DNA from 3 places in the Bradyrhizobium sp. 1(2017) genome. Region 3 is predicted to be linked to each of the others. Evidence: predicted binding sites of a transcription regulator. Region 3 holds the regulator's gene; each other region holds the start of a gene.
What was found. Region 3 encodes LexA, which represses DNA repair genes until DNA is damaged. Its sites were predicted from a motif close to TGTTCNNNNTGTGTTCNG; they were not measured.
Positions count from the first base shown of each region.

Region 1: a site for LexA is predicted at 1,877-1,894, ahead of ruvC (crossover junction endodeoxyribonuclease RuvC). Genes of this name have one in related genera too.
Region 2: a site for LexA is predicted at 1,722-1,739, ahead of recA (recombinase RecA). Genes of this name have one in related genera too.

Region 1 covers NZ_CP050022.2:7,044,065-7,048,698, reverse strand. The annotation lists gene HAP40_RS33450 (methyl-accepting chemotaxis protein) at 1-761, opposite strand, end outside; gene HAP40_RS33445 (YebC/PmpR family DNA-binding transcriptional regulator) at 986-1,732, shown strand; gene ruvC (crossover junction endodeoxyribonuclease RuvC) at 1,925-2,452, shown strand; gene ruvA (Holliday junction branch migration protein RuvA) at 2,449-3,066, shown strand; gene ruvB (Holliday junction branch migration DNA helicase RuvB) at 3,087-4,121, shown strand; gene HAP40_RS33425 (DUF6869 domain-containing protein) at 4,219-4,634, shown strand, end outside.
Region 2 covers NZ_CP050022.2:5,346,807-5,351,440, forward strand. The annotation lists gene HAP40_RS25485 (hypothetical protein) at 1-443, opposite strand, end outside; gene recA (recombinase RecA) at 542-1,630, opposite strand; gene HAP40_RS25495 (hypothetical protein) at 1,912-2,166, shown strand; gene HAP40_RS37375 (winged helix-turn-helix domain-containing protein) at 2,196-2,540, opposite strand; gene HAP40_RS25500 (hypothetical protein) at 2,547-2,681, shown strand; gene HAP40_RS25505 (hypothetical protein) at 3,180-4,259, opposite strand.
Region 3 covers NZ_CP050022.2:4,488,889-4,493,522, reverse strand. The annotation lists gene HAP40_RS21300 (ComEC/Rec2 family competence protein) at 1-1,108, shown strand, start outside; gene HAP40_RS21295 (hypothetical protein) at 1,247-1,684, opposite strand; gene lexA (transcriptional repressor LexA) at 2,089-2,790, opposite strand; gene glp (gephyrin-like molybdotransferase Glp) at 2,968-4,179, opposite strand; gene HAP40_RS21280 (hypothetical protein) at 4,408-4,614, opposite strand.

The sequences.
Region 1 (4,634 bases), 2.6 Mb from region 3:
GAAACTTCGCTGGTGGTGACGTTTTGCTCGGCGACGGCGCCGTTGACGGTCTCGAACACCGGTCGGATCGCTTCGATCGCCTGCGAGATGCGATGCACCGCATCCGCGGAGCCGGCGGCGTCGCGCTGGAGCGCGTCGATCTTCCTGGTGATCTCTTCCGTCGCGCCTTGCGTCTGCACTGCGAGGGCCTTGACCTCGGTCGCGACGACCGCAAAGCCCTTGCCTGCGGCGCCGGCCCGCGCGGCCTCGATGGTCGAGTTGAGCGCGAGCAGCGTCGTCTGCCGCGCGATCTGGGCGATCAGGTTGACGACATTGCCGATCGCGGCGGAGGATTCGCGCAGGCGGTCGACATTGGCGCGCGCTTCCTGGGCGGCGGCGCTGGCCTCGTCGGCCAGCTTGCCGGCTTCGCGGACCTGCGCTCCGATTCCGTGGGCGGACTGGGTGAATTTGTCGGCGGCTTGGGCGAAGGTGGATGCGGTCGATTGCGCGGCATTGGTCCGGCCGGTCAGGGCGTCGGTGCGGTCGCGAATCGCGGCCAGCGTGGTGGCGGTCGCCTCGGCGCCGCCGGCCACGGAATTGGCGGCGCGCTCGAGCTGGCGAATCATCGCTCCGAGCTCGAGTTCCAGCAATTCCAGGATTTCCCTGGCGGAATCGCCTTCGGCGGCCGGGGCGGGCTCGGAATTGGCCACCGGCAGCGCAGCCTGGGGGGCTGCCGCAGGCGTCATATCCGGCAGGCGCTTCCGAAATAGTCCGAACGCCATCACGTCTCTCTTGTCGGGGAACGGGCGGACGCTATTTTCGCAGACCGGAATGAAATCAGGGTTAACGATGCCCGACCTCTAGGCACGGGTCATTACGGCGGCTACCTCTACGGTGCTACCTTAAGGCAACGAGAGCCCTTTGATTCCGGTGGGTTGGCGGCCTATAAGGCCGCGCTTCCCACCCCATCGGCGAACGCTTCCAAAGACCATTCAAGAGACCACGCATGGCCGGACATTCCCAATTCAAGAACATCATGCACCGCAAGGGGCGGCAGGATGCGCAGAAGTCGAAGCTGTTCGGCAAGCTGGCGCGGGAAATCACCGTCGCGGCCAAGCTCGGCACCCCCGACCCCGCCATGAACCCGCGCCTGCGCGCCGCCGTGATCGCCGCGCGCCAGGAGAACATGCCGAAGGACAATATCGAGCGCGCCATCAAGAAGGCGCTCGGCAGCGACGGCGAGAACTATGACGAAATCCGCTACGAGGGCTACGGCCCCGGTGGCGTCGCCGTCATCGTCGAGGCGCTGACCGACAACCGCAACCGCGCCGCTTCCGACATCCGCTCCTTCTTCACCAAGTCCGGCGGCAATCTGGGCGAGACCGGCTCGGTCTCCTTCATGTTCGACCGCACCGGCATCATCGAATACGACCGCAGCGTCGCCTCCGACGACGCGGTGCTGGATGCGGCGATCGAGGCCGGCGCCGACGATGTCGTGTCCGGTGAGGGCGGCCACGAGATCTACGCCTCCACCGAAGGCTATCGCGACGTTGCCAAGGCGCTGGAAGCCAAGTTCGGCGAGCCGCGCAAGGCGGCGCTGATCTGGAAGCCGCAGAACACGGTCGCGGTCGATGACGAGACCGGCGAGAAGCTCCTGAAGCTGATGGACCTGCTCAACGAGCACGACGACGTGCAGCAGGTCTACGCCAATTTCGAGATATCGGACGCTCTGGTCGCGAAGATGGGCGGCTGAGTCGTTTCTCGTGTCCCGGACGCGGCGCAGAGCCGGACCCATCGCTCCTCGCGTACCAGGGGCAACATGGCCCCCGGTTCAGCAGCGCCGCACTGCGTGCCGCGCTGCGCCCGGGGCACGAGAGCACCTTTCCCCGGGGACTTCTGTTCTGTTTCTGTTTCGCTATCATGGGCCAGCAGCTATCACTGGCCCATGACCGCACCCCCGATTCGCCAACCCGTTCGCATCATCGGCATCGACCCCGGCCTGCGCCGCACCGGCTGGGGCGTGATCGAGGCCGACGGCAATCGCCTGATCTACGTTGCCTGCGGTTCGGTGGAACCGCCGGATGATCTGCCGCTGTCGAGCCGGCTGCTCGGCATCCATGAAGGGCTCGCGGCCGTGCTGTCGGATCACAAGCCGATGGAAGCCGCGGTCGAGCAGACCTTCATCAACAAGGACGGGGTTGCGACGCTGAAGCTGGGCCAGGCCCGCGGCGTCGCCATGCTGGCGCCGGCTATGTTCGGCATCAGCGTCGCTGAATATGCGCCCAACCAGGTCAAGAAGACCGTGGTTGGCGCCGGTCATGCCGACAAGCACCAGATCGCGATGATGCTGAAGATATTGCTGCCGAAAGCCGAGCCGCCGACCGCGGACGCCGCCGACGCGCTCGCCATCGCCATCACCCACGCCCATCACCGCCAGAGCACCGCGCTCAGGCTGAAGGTGGTGGGGATATGATCGGCAAGCTCAAGGGCCTGATCGATTCCTACGGCGAGGATTTCGTCATCCTCGACGTCGGCGGCGTCGGCTATCAGGTGCATTGCTCCTCGCGCACCTTGCAGCATCTGCCCTCGCCGGGCGAAGCCGCCGTGCTGTCGATCGAGACCTATGTCCGCGAGGACCAGATCAAGCTGTTCGGCTTCCGCACCGATCAGGAGCGCGAATGGTTTCGCCTGCTCCAGACCGTGCAGGGCGTCGGCGCCAAGGTCGCGCTCGCCGTGCTCGGCACGCTGTCGCCGGCCGATCTCGCCAATGCCATCGCGCTGCGCGACAAGGCCGCGGTGGCGCGCACACCCGGCGTCGGCCCCAAGGTCGCCGAGCGCATCGTCACCGAGTTGAAGGACAAGGCGCCGGCCTTTGCCAATGTCGATCCGGCCGTGGTGCATCTCGCCGGTGCAGTCGACGACCAGCGCGCGCCGCGACCCGTGGCGGACGCGATCTCCGCGCTGGTCAATCTCGGCTATGGCCAGCCGCAGGCGGCCGCGGCGATTGCATCGGCCTCCCGCAGTGCGGGTGAGAATGCCGAAACGGCCCAGCTGATTCGGCTTGGCCTGAAGGAGCTCGCGAAGTGAGCGACCCCAAGGCCAACCGCATGGTCTCGCCCGAGCGCCGCAGCGATGATGTCGGCGACACCGCGCTGCGGCCGCAATCGCTGTCCGATTTCGTCGGCCAGGCGCAGGCGCGCAAGAACCTCTCGATCTTCATCGAGGCGGCGCGCAAGCGCGGCGAGGCGCTGGACCACGTGCTGTTCGTCGGGCCGCCCGGTCTCGGCAAGACCACGCTGGCGCAGATTGTGGCGAAGGAGCTCGGCGTCGGCTTCCGCGCCACCTCGGGTCCCGTCATCGCCAAGGCCGGCGATCTCGCCGCCCTCCTCACCAATCTCGAAGAGCGCGACGTGCTCTTCATCGACGAAATCCATCGCCTCAGCCCGGCGGTGGAAGAAGTGCTCTATCCCGCGATGGAGGACTTTCAGCTCGACCTCATCATCGGCGAGGGGCCGGCGGCGCGCTCGGTGAAGATCGAGCTGTCGAAATTCACGCTCGTCGGCGCCACTACGCGCGCGGGCCTGCTCACCAATCCCTTGCGCGACCGCTTCGGTATTCCGGTGCGGCTGAATTTCTACACGATCGAGGAGCTCGAGAGCATCGTCAGCCGCGGGGCGCGCGTGCTCAATGTCGGCATGAGCGCTGATGGCGCCAACGAGATCGCGCGCCGGGCCCGCGGCACGCCGCGCATCGCGGGCCGTCTGCTCCGCCGCGTGCGCGATTTCGCCTCGGCGGCCGATGCCGACAAGATCGACCGCAACATCGCCGATCACGCGCTGAGCGCGCTCGAGGTCGATGCCGCGGGACTCGACGCCATGGACCGCCGCTATCTCACGACCATCGCGATGAACTATGGCGGCGGCCCGGTCGGCGTCGAGACCATGGCCGCAGCCCTGTCGGAACCGCGCGATGCGATCGAGGACATCATCGAGCCCTATCTAATCCAGTGCGGCTATCTCCAGCGCACCCCGCGCGGCCGCCTGCTGACGTCGCACGCCTTCCGCCATCTCGGGCTCGCCGAGCCCAATCGCGACCCGGCCCAGTTCGGCTTGTTCGGCACGGATCAGTCCGAGGACGACTGACTGCCGCAACTGGTGAACCCACCGCTTCAATCCCATCACTAATCCGAAGCGCGGCGAACGGCGTCGCCGCGCACGCATACGGATCGGAGTTGGAAGAATGGGTCTGACGGACGACACTGGGCCGCTCGAGGTCATCGCGGCCGCGCCGCAGCTGCGCACGCCTGACGAGACCGAAGCGTTCCTGGATCCGATGCCGATCAGCGAGCTGGCGTCGATGTGGTGCGCGCTTCAGCGCGTCAGCCGGCGCGACCAGGCCGGCAGCGTCTGGGCCCTAAAACTCTATTTCGATCGTCTGCCGCACCGCCGGCCGCAACAGGCGCTCGATCTCGTGCTGGAGGTGCTCGAGGTCGAGGCCGACAAGCCGACGGTGATGCAGCTCAACGACAAGTTCCTGCTGTCGCTGCTCCATGCGCATGGCGAGGCGGTAATCGCGCGCATCGAGCATGAGGCGGTGCACCATGATCGGCTGCGCTGGTTGCTCGGGGGCGTGCATGTCGCGCCCGACGATCCTTT
Region 2 (4,634 bases), 860 kb from region 3:
GCGATATCGAACTGCCGCACCTCACGATGACGAAGCTCTGCGGGATCGGCTCCGCGCAGATCGAAATCGACACATCGCAATCTCAGACTCTCTGTGACGGACGGCTCGGAACGCAGGTAATCGAGGATCCAGATCAACTGCAATTGACTGTTGGGTTCAGGGTCGAACCACAGTTCGATGAGATCGACCCCGTAAGTCTCGCAGACCCAGAGCAGCGGCCCTGCCCGATCCTGGCGCCTGATAACGGGCGATAGACGGACGCAATCTGACCAGTGCATCTGATCGTAAAACTTGTCCCAGCGGCTGCCGAGATAGTTGTTGAGGTGGTCAGGCGACGGAAGTGGCCCCGAAACGAAGCGATAGATGAACGGGACGACCATGTCCGCGCGATCGGCATGGGTGAGACCGACGCCGGACGAACTCGTCAGGATCATACGCTTCATCGTCGACGCCAACCCCACGCCAAACGAAACGGGCACTGACGACGTCGGCAACTCAACGTCATCAGCGCCCGCTCCTCGCGAAAACTCTATTCCAAGGCCTACTCGTCCGCCGGCTCCTCGCCGTCGGCGTCGCTCTCGGGCGTGCCGGCCAGGATCTGCTCGGAGATCAGGCCCGAGTTCTGGCGGATCGAGGTCTCGATCTTGGCGGTGATATCAGGGTTGGCCTTCAAGAACGCTTTCGAGTTCTCGCGGCCCTGGCCGAGGCGCTGGCTGTCATAGGAGAACCAGGCGCCGGACTTCTCGACGATGCCGGCCTTGACGCCGAGATCGAGAATCTCGCCCATCTTGGAGACGCCCTCGCCGTACATGATGTCGAACTCGACCTGCTTGAAGGGCGGCGCCAGCTTGTTCTTCACCACCTTCACGCGCGTGGTGTTGCCGACCACTTCGTCGCGCTCCTTGATCGCGCCGATGCGGCGGATGTCGAGGCGGACGGAGGCGTAGAACTTCAGCGCGTTGCCACCGGTCGTGGTCTCGGGCGAGCCGTACATCACACCGATCTTCATGCGGATCTGGTTGATGAAGATCACCATGGTGTTGGACTTGTTGATGGAGGCCGTGAGCTTGCGCAGCGCCTGGCTCATCAGGCGCGCCTGCAGACCCGGGAGCGCATCGCCCATTTCGCCCTCGAGCTCGGCCTTCGGCACCAGCGCGGCAACCGAATCGACCACCAGCACGTCCACCGCACCCGAGCGCACCAGCGTGTCGCAGATCTCCAGTGCCTGCTCGCCGGTGTCCGGCTGCGAGATCAGGAGCTCGTCGATGTTGACGCCGAGCTTGCGGGCATAGACCGGGTCGAGCGCGTGCTCGGCGTCGATGAAGGCGCAGATGCCGCCCTTCTTCTGCGCTTCCGCCACCGTATGAAGCGCCAGCGTCGTCTTGCCCGAGGACTCCGGCCCGTAGATCTCGACGATGCGCCCCTTGGGCAGGCCGCCGATGCCGAGCGCGATATCGAGGCCGAGCGAACCGGAGGACACCGCCTCGATGTCCATGGAGCGGTCGCTCTTGCCGAGCTTCATCACCGATCCCTTGCCGAACTGGCGCTCGATCTGAGAGAGCGCGGCAGCGAGGGCTTTACTCTTGTCCATGGAAGATCCTTCGACGATACGCAGGGCAGTGGCGGACATTGGGTCGTGCTCCTTATGGCGAGGATTCGGGTGCGGGACAAACGGTGAGGCAGCGGGTCGTCGATAAAAACAATGTACCCCATCTGTTCTTTGTTCGCAATATGTTCTTTGAGTTTTTCGGGCACTGGCCTGTTTCCGAGCGCGGTGGCCTAAGTTGATTTTCGCAGTGGCCTAATTTGTTCTGTGCGCGCCAGTTTGGGGGGACGCGGGCGCCTCTTGATCTAGGTCAACTTGGCCAGCTACCGGGCGCAGTATCCTAGGGAACCAACAGGAGGGCGCCCATGAAACTCAACATCGCGTTGATATCTTTGGGCGTGGCTGGGATCATTGGTCCCGCCATCGCTCAGGAGAAGGCTCCCAAGACCCTTCAAGAGCAGCGTCGCCCCGGAGTGACCTACGAGGACTGCGTCGAGCGATGCAACAAATGCGGCAGCGGGAAAAACCCTGACTGCGTCAAGAACTTCTGCACCGGCTATGAACACCGCAAGCCCGGAGTGAAACCGCTGCCGGTCACCTGCATGGATTACGGCGGGTGAAGTAAGGCCGCCTCAGTTGGCGGCCTCTTTCATTTCATTACGTCTTCGCGCGGCGGAAGCCCCCGAGACTCCCGGAATTCAGCATCCCCGGGCGGCGGAGGGACGACGGGGCCACCTTGGGGACGTTTGTCGTCCTTCTTTTCGTCGTCCTTCACCTTGAAGCTGCGGTTCGGATACCATTCCCTAAGGCCCCAAGTCCCGCGCCCCACTCTCACCACATCACCGACCTCTGCCATACGCCGTGTCAGCACGGAACCAATGGTATTGGCAGGCTCTTTCGAGTTGGACTTGGCCGATCCGATCAAGAGGAAGTAGCGCCAGCTGCGTTCCGGTTGATCTAGCTCAAAGGGCGTCCACCTCCGCCAGCAGACCATCGGTCCGTGCCCGACCCCAACAAGGACATCGAGAATAAGGAAGCCAAGCCGTCGCGCCTGGACGAGGTCCGCCGCGCCATCGAAGAGTACGCCGCCGACCTCCGGGAGGTCATCAGGAGGCTACGCCAGAAGATGAACTAGGGCCTTCTCAAGGGCGAAGGCGATGTCCGTTCACCACCATGCGGAGGGATGACGCTGAACCTTGGCACAGCTTGTGCAGACGTATCAGAACCGGGGAATTGCATTCCCACCCGGGGCTGGAAAGCCGCCGCCTGCGATCATTTAAGCAGGCGGCGTTTTTGCTCCAAGGCGGCGCTCCGGGGCTGGCAAGAGCGCCCACAAGTGCATGAAACCAAGCACAGATCGCCTCGGACCGCATTAGTCTATGTGAAAAAAAGATCCAATTTGCTTTTGCGGGGCTGTCGTAGTCGGGACACCTGGACCGGGGTGCTGTCCGTATGTGACCCGGGTGTCCCAGATTGGTTTCTGGAATGGCTCATTCGATGGGACGGCCTATGGCACGCCGAGGAGCATTCCCGGATCGTCGGCTCGCTGCCGAAACGCGAACGCCGCGACGCGTGGATCCTTCGCGCTGGATCTGTCTCTTCGCCGCTTCGCTCACTTTGCCGCAACCCGGCTTTACAGGCCCGGAACGCGCCTGGGTGCCACGGTCGTTCGTCGCTCGACCTGCGCTTTGGCATCCAGCACCTTGTCGCCCGCTCGCGCGGCCCGCGGCACGCTGTTCTGGTTCGAAAGGCTGGAGCCCCTGCCAGTATCAACGCTGTTTCCCTGAGCCTGTGCTGCCGGCGGGGCGTTCGTTCGGGTCGACGCGGACGCAGCGGCCTTCTGATCCTCGTTGCTCGTGCCGGACCCAATCGCGCCAATCGGCAGACCATTCGGAGCACGGCCAGCTCCGGCATTTCTGGCGGCCTGGGCTGCGGACCGCGACTTCGCCGGCGTGGCGGGCTGAACGTTCGGATTCGCCGGCTCGGCGCCGGCGCCGAGATTTCCGCTGGCGCCGGTATCCTTCGTCCCCATTCCCGAGGGCGCTGCCGCGCCGGCGTTGCCTGCGCCCGTCCCCATTCCAGAAGGGGCCGATGCGCCGGCGCTGCCGCTGCTTGCCCCCGTCCCCGTGCCTGCTCCCGCGGAGCCGGCATTCGCGCCGCTTGCCTGCGCCAGGAGCAGCAGAGAGGAGGTCGCGACGATCGCGGCGATGATCAAAGGGGTGGCATGGGACATCTGACAATCCTCCTTGGCCAGACCGTTAACCATGATGGGGGAGCGGGGTTCCGACGTGAATTCGAAATTGGCGAAGCTTAATGTCCGTCGGATCTGCTTGAAAGAAGGCTCTGCATTCAAGATCGCGCTGGTCCTGTTCGTCCTTACCGGTTCGGTATCGGTGCAGGCGGCTTCTGCGTCCGGACTTTCCGGATTCCCGCTGCGCGTTCTTTGCCAAAGCTGACGCGGATCAAAGACGCGCGGGCTGCGCGCCGTCAGAATTCCGTAATCTTGCGGGACTGAACCTTTTCGTGGCCTGCGGCCTTCTGTGCGGATGGGCCGGCAAATCTTGGGACCTCTGTCATGGCGGAAGACACGCAGCACGACGTCAACAGGCGCAATCTCCTGCTGGAGGCAGCGCGGGAGGAGATGGTCAAGTTCGAGCGCAGGGAAAACGAATTCCGCAGAAAGGACCGCGAAGAGCGCGCGGCCGAGCTCCATTTGCCCCTAGGCGAGATCCAGGTCCACTGAGGCTCGCCGGCGGGCGTTGGATCCGAGCGGTCTGGAACGAGCCTCGCAGGCCCTGACGTTCAGGGGCATGGCGGCTGAACAAGGTTCACGCGCGCTCAAGGTATCTAAATACCCTGATTAACTCATTGATCGCGTATGGGAATCCTGCAGCCGCCTACTGTGCATGGGGTTGTTTTTCAATTTTTTGCGGCGGCGCCTTCGCCATCCCGCATTGGGGCGGTTCGGCTTGGTCTCGTCTTACGGCACGCCGTGCCCGCCCCTACAGCAGCGCCAGCAGCACGACGCCGATCACCAGCACGATGAAGCCAGCCGCCGTCGCGGCGGCGAATGACCGCTCTACCTTAT
Region 3 (4,634 bases):
GCTCGCGGTCGCACCTGAAGCGCTGGTGCATCCGAGCTTCCAGATGTCGTTTGCGGCAACGCTCGGGCTGGTCGCGCTGGTGCAGATCGGCATGCCGAACCTGTTTGCCTCGCCCGATCATTCGGCAACGGCTCGCGTCGCGCTGTGGGGCGGCCGCGAGATCGCGATGCTGTTCCTGGCTTCGCTGATAGCGGGGCTGGCGACGACGCCCTATGCCGCCTTCCACTTCCATCGCGTGACCCCTTACGGTGTCCTCGCCAATCTCGGGGCAATGCCGGTGGTCTCGGCACTGGTGATGCCGGCGGGGCTGCTGGGACTGCTGGCGGCACCCTTCGGGCTCGACAGCGCGTTCTGGTGGCTGATGGGAATCGGCATCGACTGGATGGTTGCGGTGTCGCGCTGGGTGTCGGCTCTGCCGGGCGCCATCGGCCGCATCCCGGCGTTCGGTATCGCGCCGTTGATGGCGGCAAGCCTCGGCATCATCGTGATGGGCCTGTTGCGAACGCCCCTGCGCTGGTCCGGCGCCCTGGTGCTGCTGGCGTCCATCGCCTGGGCCATGTCGGTGCGGCCGCCCGACATCCTGATTGCCGGAGACGGCGCGAGCGTTGCGGTTCGGGGCCGGGACGGGCAGCTGCTTGTCATGCGCGCGAGCAAGGACAGCTTTCTGCTGAGGGAGTGGTTAGCGGCCGACGCCGATCGGCGCGATGCCGCGAGCAGTACGCTGGCCGACGGCGTGTCGTGCGACGAGGCCGGCTGTGTGACGCCTCTCGCCGATGGCCGGTTGGTCGCGCTGTCCTTGCGCATCGACGCGCTGGCTGATGATTGCAGCCGCGCCGCACTGGTGGTGACCGCGCGACCCGCGCCGCCGGATTGCGCGGCGATGGTGATCGATCGGCAGCGGCTCACGAGCCAGGGCGCGCTGGCGTTGTCGCAGCGTGGCGATGGTTTTGCGGTTCAGGCGGTGAGGGCGAGAGGGACAAGCCGGCCCTGGCTGCCGGCCGGCGCCGGCGAGGGTGATTTCGGCGGGAGCCTTGCGCCCAAGGCGGCGGCAGCCCGCAACCGCGACGCAACGCCGGCGGAGGCCGACTTGCAGGCCGACGATCAATGATAATTGCGAGGAGTTGGTCTGCGAGGTTGGTCCGGGTCCGACCGGAACTCCGCCGGGACACAAACCATACCATCTCGCCGGCTAGGGCCGGCGATGGCATTTGATCCAGGCCCGACCTGGGCGGCCGGGGACGGCCCATCAGTCGATCGGCAGGCGGCGCGTCGTGCTCGGCCGACTGTCGGTGATGATCTGCGGCTTGTGCTCGCGCTCGCCGATCGGCTGGGTCACCGGCAATTGCAGCACGGTTGCGCGCTGACCTTCGACGAGCTGCGTCACCAGCACATATTTGCCGTCCGGAAACTCGATCGCGTCGTGATGGCGATCGGGAATCTGCGGATCAATCTTGCCGAACTTACCGACGCGGGAGTTGATGGTGCGCGTCCAGATCCAGCGATTGTCGTAACGGACGTTGTCGGCGAAGGCGAGCTCCGTTCCCGGCAGCAGGCAGACGGCCACGGTCGGATCGGCCGCAGAAGCAAAGCCACGCGTCGAGGTGCCGCGAAACGTCGTCGACACGATCGTCTCGCCGACTTCGGCGGGCCGCGATGCAACGGCATGCAGGCTGTAGTCACACATCGGGTGCTCCTCTTTCGATGATAGCAACCCGCGCCTCTTTCGGAGGCGCAAGCCTCTATCAGAGTGGAAGCATACAACGCTCTGCTTGGTTGTGGGCAAATCTGCGGCTGGTGTTCGCGGGAAGCGATCACATTATTTTTTCAAATCTATTAGGAACAAAGCCCGCTTCAGTGCATTCGGCGAATGCCGGCGTCAGTGGTGCGCGGGCGTCGACGCATCGCTGTCTCGTCGATCCCTTGAGGTCGCAAAGCATGAGCTTCGCGGCGGTACGCCGAGGACCGCGCTGGAAAAGTGCCGGACAATCTGCGCAGTACCAGAAAGACCATCCAGCCGGAGCGGGCAACCTGGTCCGCTCCAATCGGAATCGTTGGTATCGAATGACCGCTGGTCGTCTCAGTGCTTTCTCAGTACTTGCGGTACAGCCCGATCAGCTTGCCTTGGATCTTCACCCGGTTGGGCGGCAGGATGCGTACCTCGTAGGCGGCGTTGGCGGGCTCGAGCGCGATCGAGGCGCCGCGGCGGCGGAAGCGCTTGAGCGTCGCCTCCTCGTCATCGATCAGCGCCACCACGATGTCCCCGGTATCGGCGCTCTCGTTGCGCTGGATCAGGGCCATGTCGCCGTCGAGGATGCCGGCTTCGACCATCGAATCGCCGCGCACTTCGAGCGCGTAGTGCTCGCCTGAGCCGAGCATGTCCGGCGGTACGCTGATGGTGTGACTGCGGGTCTGCAGCGCCTCGATGGGCGTGCCGGCCGCGATGCGGCCCATCACGGGCACCGCAACGGGGCGCTCGCCCTCGTCCGCGGGCGGGCTCGAGGTCGTGCGCACCTTGCCGAGATTGCCCTCGATGACGCTTGGCGTGAAGCCGCGGCGGTTGCCGGCTGCGGCCTGCAGCTCCGGCAGCTTGATGACTTCAATCGCGCGGGCGCGGTTGGGCAGGCGGCGGATGAAGCCGCGCTCCTCGAGCGCGGTGATCAGGCGATGAATGCCCGACTTCGAGCGCAGGTCGAGCGCATCCTTCATCTCGTCGAAGGAGGGCGGCACGCCGCTTTCCTTCAGACGTTCGCTGATGAACCGCAGAAGCTCGTATTGTTTGCGCGTTAACATCTCGACCAAAGTCCCCCGGTTGATGTCGTTCGATTCCGAGACGCTGAATTGAAGCGGCGAACCGCTACATGCTCGAAACAAATCATGAACGGACACTATATGTTCGATATGTGTTCCGCAACTGCTTAATTTACCGTGAACGCGACGAAGTTCGCGGAATGCGTGTGGCGGGACCGTTCAGGCGGGCAGGCGCAGCACCTCGCAAGGCGTACCGGCCTCGGCTTTGGGCGCGAACGGCATGCGCACGAGAAGTGCCTGTGCCGCAGCAAGATTCGCAAGCAGGGAGGAATCCTGAAGATGGAGGGGGAGCGCAACGAGCGTGCCGTCGTCGCGCTCTTCCAGACGCGCGCGAAGGTAATCCGCGCGCATGTCGTTTGCGCCCACGTCGCGGCCGAGCACGGCGCGCTCGTGGCGGTGATGAATCACGGACCGGCCCGACAAGGCACGAATCAGCGGCACCATGAACAGGAAGGCGCACACATAGGATGATACCGGATTGCCGGGCAGGCCGATCACCCGCATCGCGCCCAACCGCCCATGCATCATCGGCTTGCCCGGGCGCATCGCGATCTTCCAGAACGCCATCGAGATGCCTTCGTCCCGGAGCGCCCGCTGGACCAGATCGTGGTCGCCGACCGAGGCTCCGCCGGTGGTGATCAGGACGTCGGCGCCGCTCTCGCGGGCCCGGCGGATGCCGGCGGCGGTGGATTGCAGCGTATCGGCGGCAATGCCGAGGTCGATGGTCTCGGCACCCTCGCTGCGCGCGAGCGCGTGTAGGGCATAGCCGTTGGAATAGACGATCTGGCCGTGGCCGGGCGTGGAGCCCGGCATCACAAGCTCGTCGCCGGTGGCGAGGATCGCGACCTTGGGGCGGCGGCAGACGCCAAGCTGCGGGTAATTCATGGCGGCGGCGAGAGCGAGATCGCGCTCGGTGAGGCGAACTCCCTTGCGCAGTAGCACATCCCCTTCGGAGAAGTCGACGCCTGCGGGACGGATGTGCCGCCCGGCAGCCGCGGCTTCCTTGATCGTGACGCGCCTGCCGTCGGCAACGGTATCCTCCTGGATCACGACGGCGTCCGCGCCATTGGGGATCACGCCGCCGGTGAAGATCCGTACCGCTTCGCCGGAGCCGACCGTCTCGGCGAATGGCCGGCCGGCCGCGACCTCGCCAATGACCGTCAGCTGAGAATCAATCGTCGCCGCATCGGCCGCGCGCACCGCGTAGCCATCCATCGCGGACATCGCCTCCGGCGGCTGCGTGCGCAGTGCCGCCACGTCGCGGGCGAGCACGCGGTGGAAGGCTGCATCGAGCGCGACCGTCTCGTCAGGCAGCGGCTCTGCACCCGCCAGCACCGCGGCAAGCGCGTCGGAAACCGGCATCAGGGCCAAAAGTGAAATCTCCTGCTGGGCCGCTCGGGCAATCGGCAGCGAGAGTTCTAGCCGAGTGCGGGCGCAGAGGCAAAAAGCGGCGACGCAGGATAATTCGTCCCGCCTATCGATATTTTCGTTCAGAACGGCGGCTCAGATCCGCCGCGGCATGATCCGAAAGGCGAGACAGACCGGCAAGAGGATAGCCATGGCGAGGACGAGGAGGACGAGCGCCACGGCCAGCATCGGTCAACTCCCGCTGGGGCGGTCCGGGCCGCCGTCCAGCGCGACATCAGGAGCTTTTGGGCCTTGATCCTTGTCGGGCATCGGGTCGGCCTGGGATTTCAAGTCGGCCGCCTTGCTGATCAGCTTGGCGGACAGCTCAGAGTCCGAGGTGGTTCTTGCAAACTCGAGCAGGAGAGAGGCTTGCTTCGTCAGATAGGTTTTGCCCAGCACGTCGATCAGTCCGATGTAGA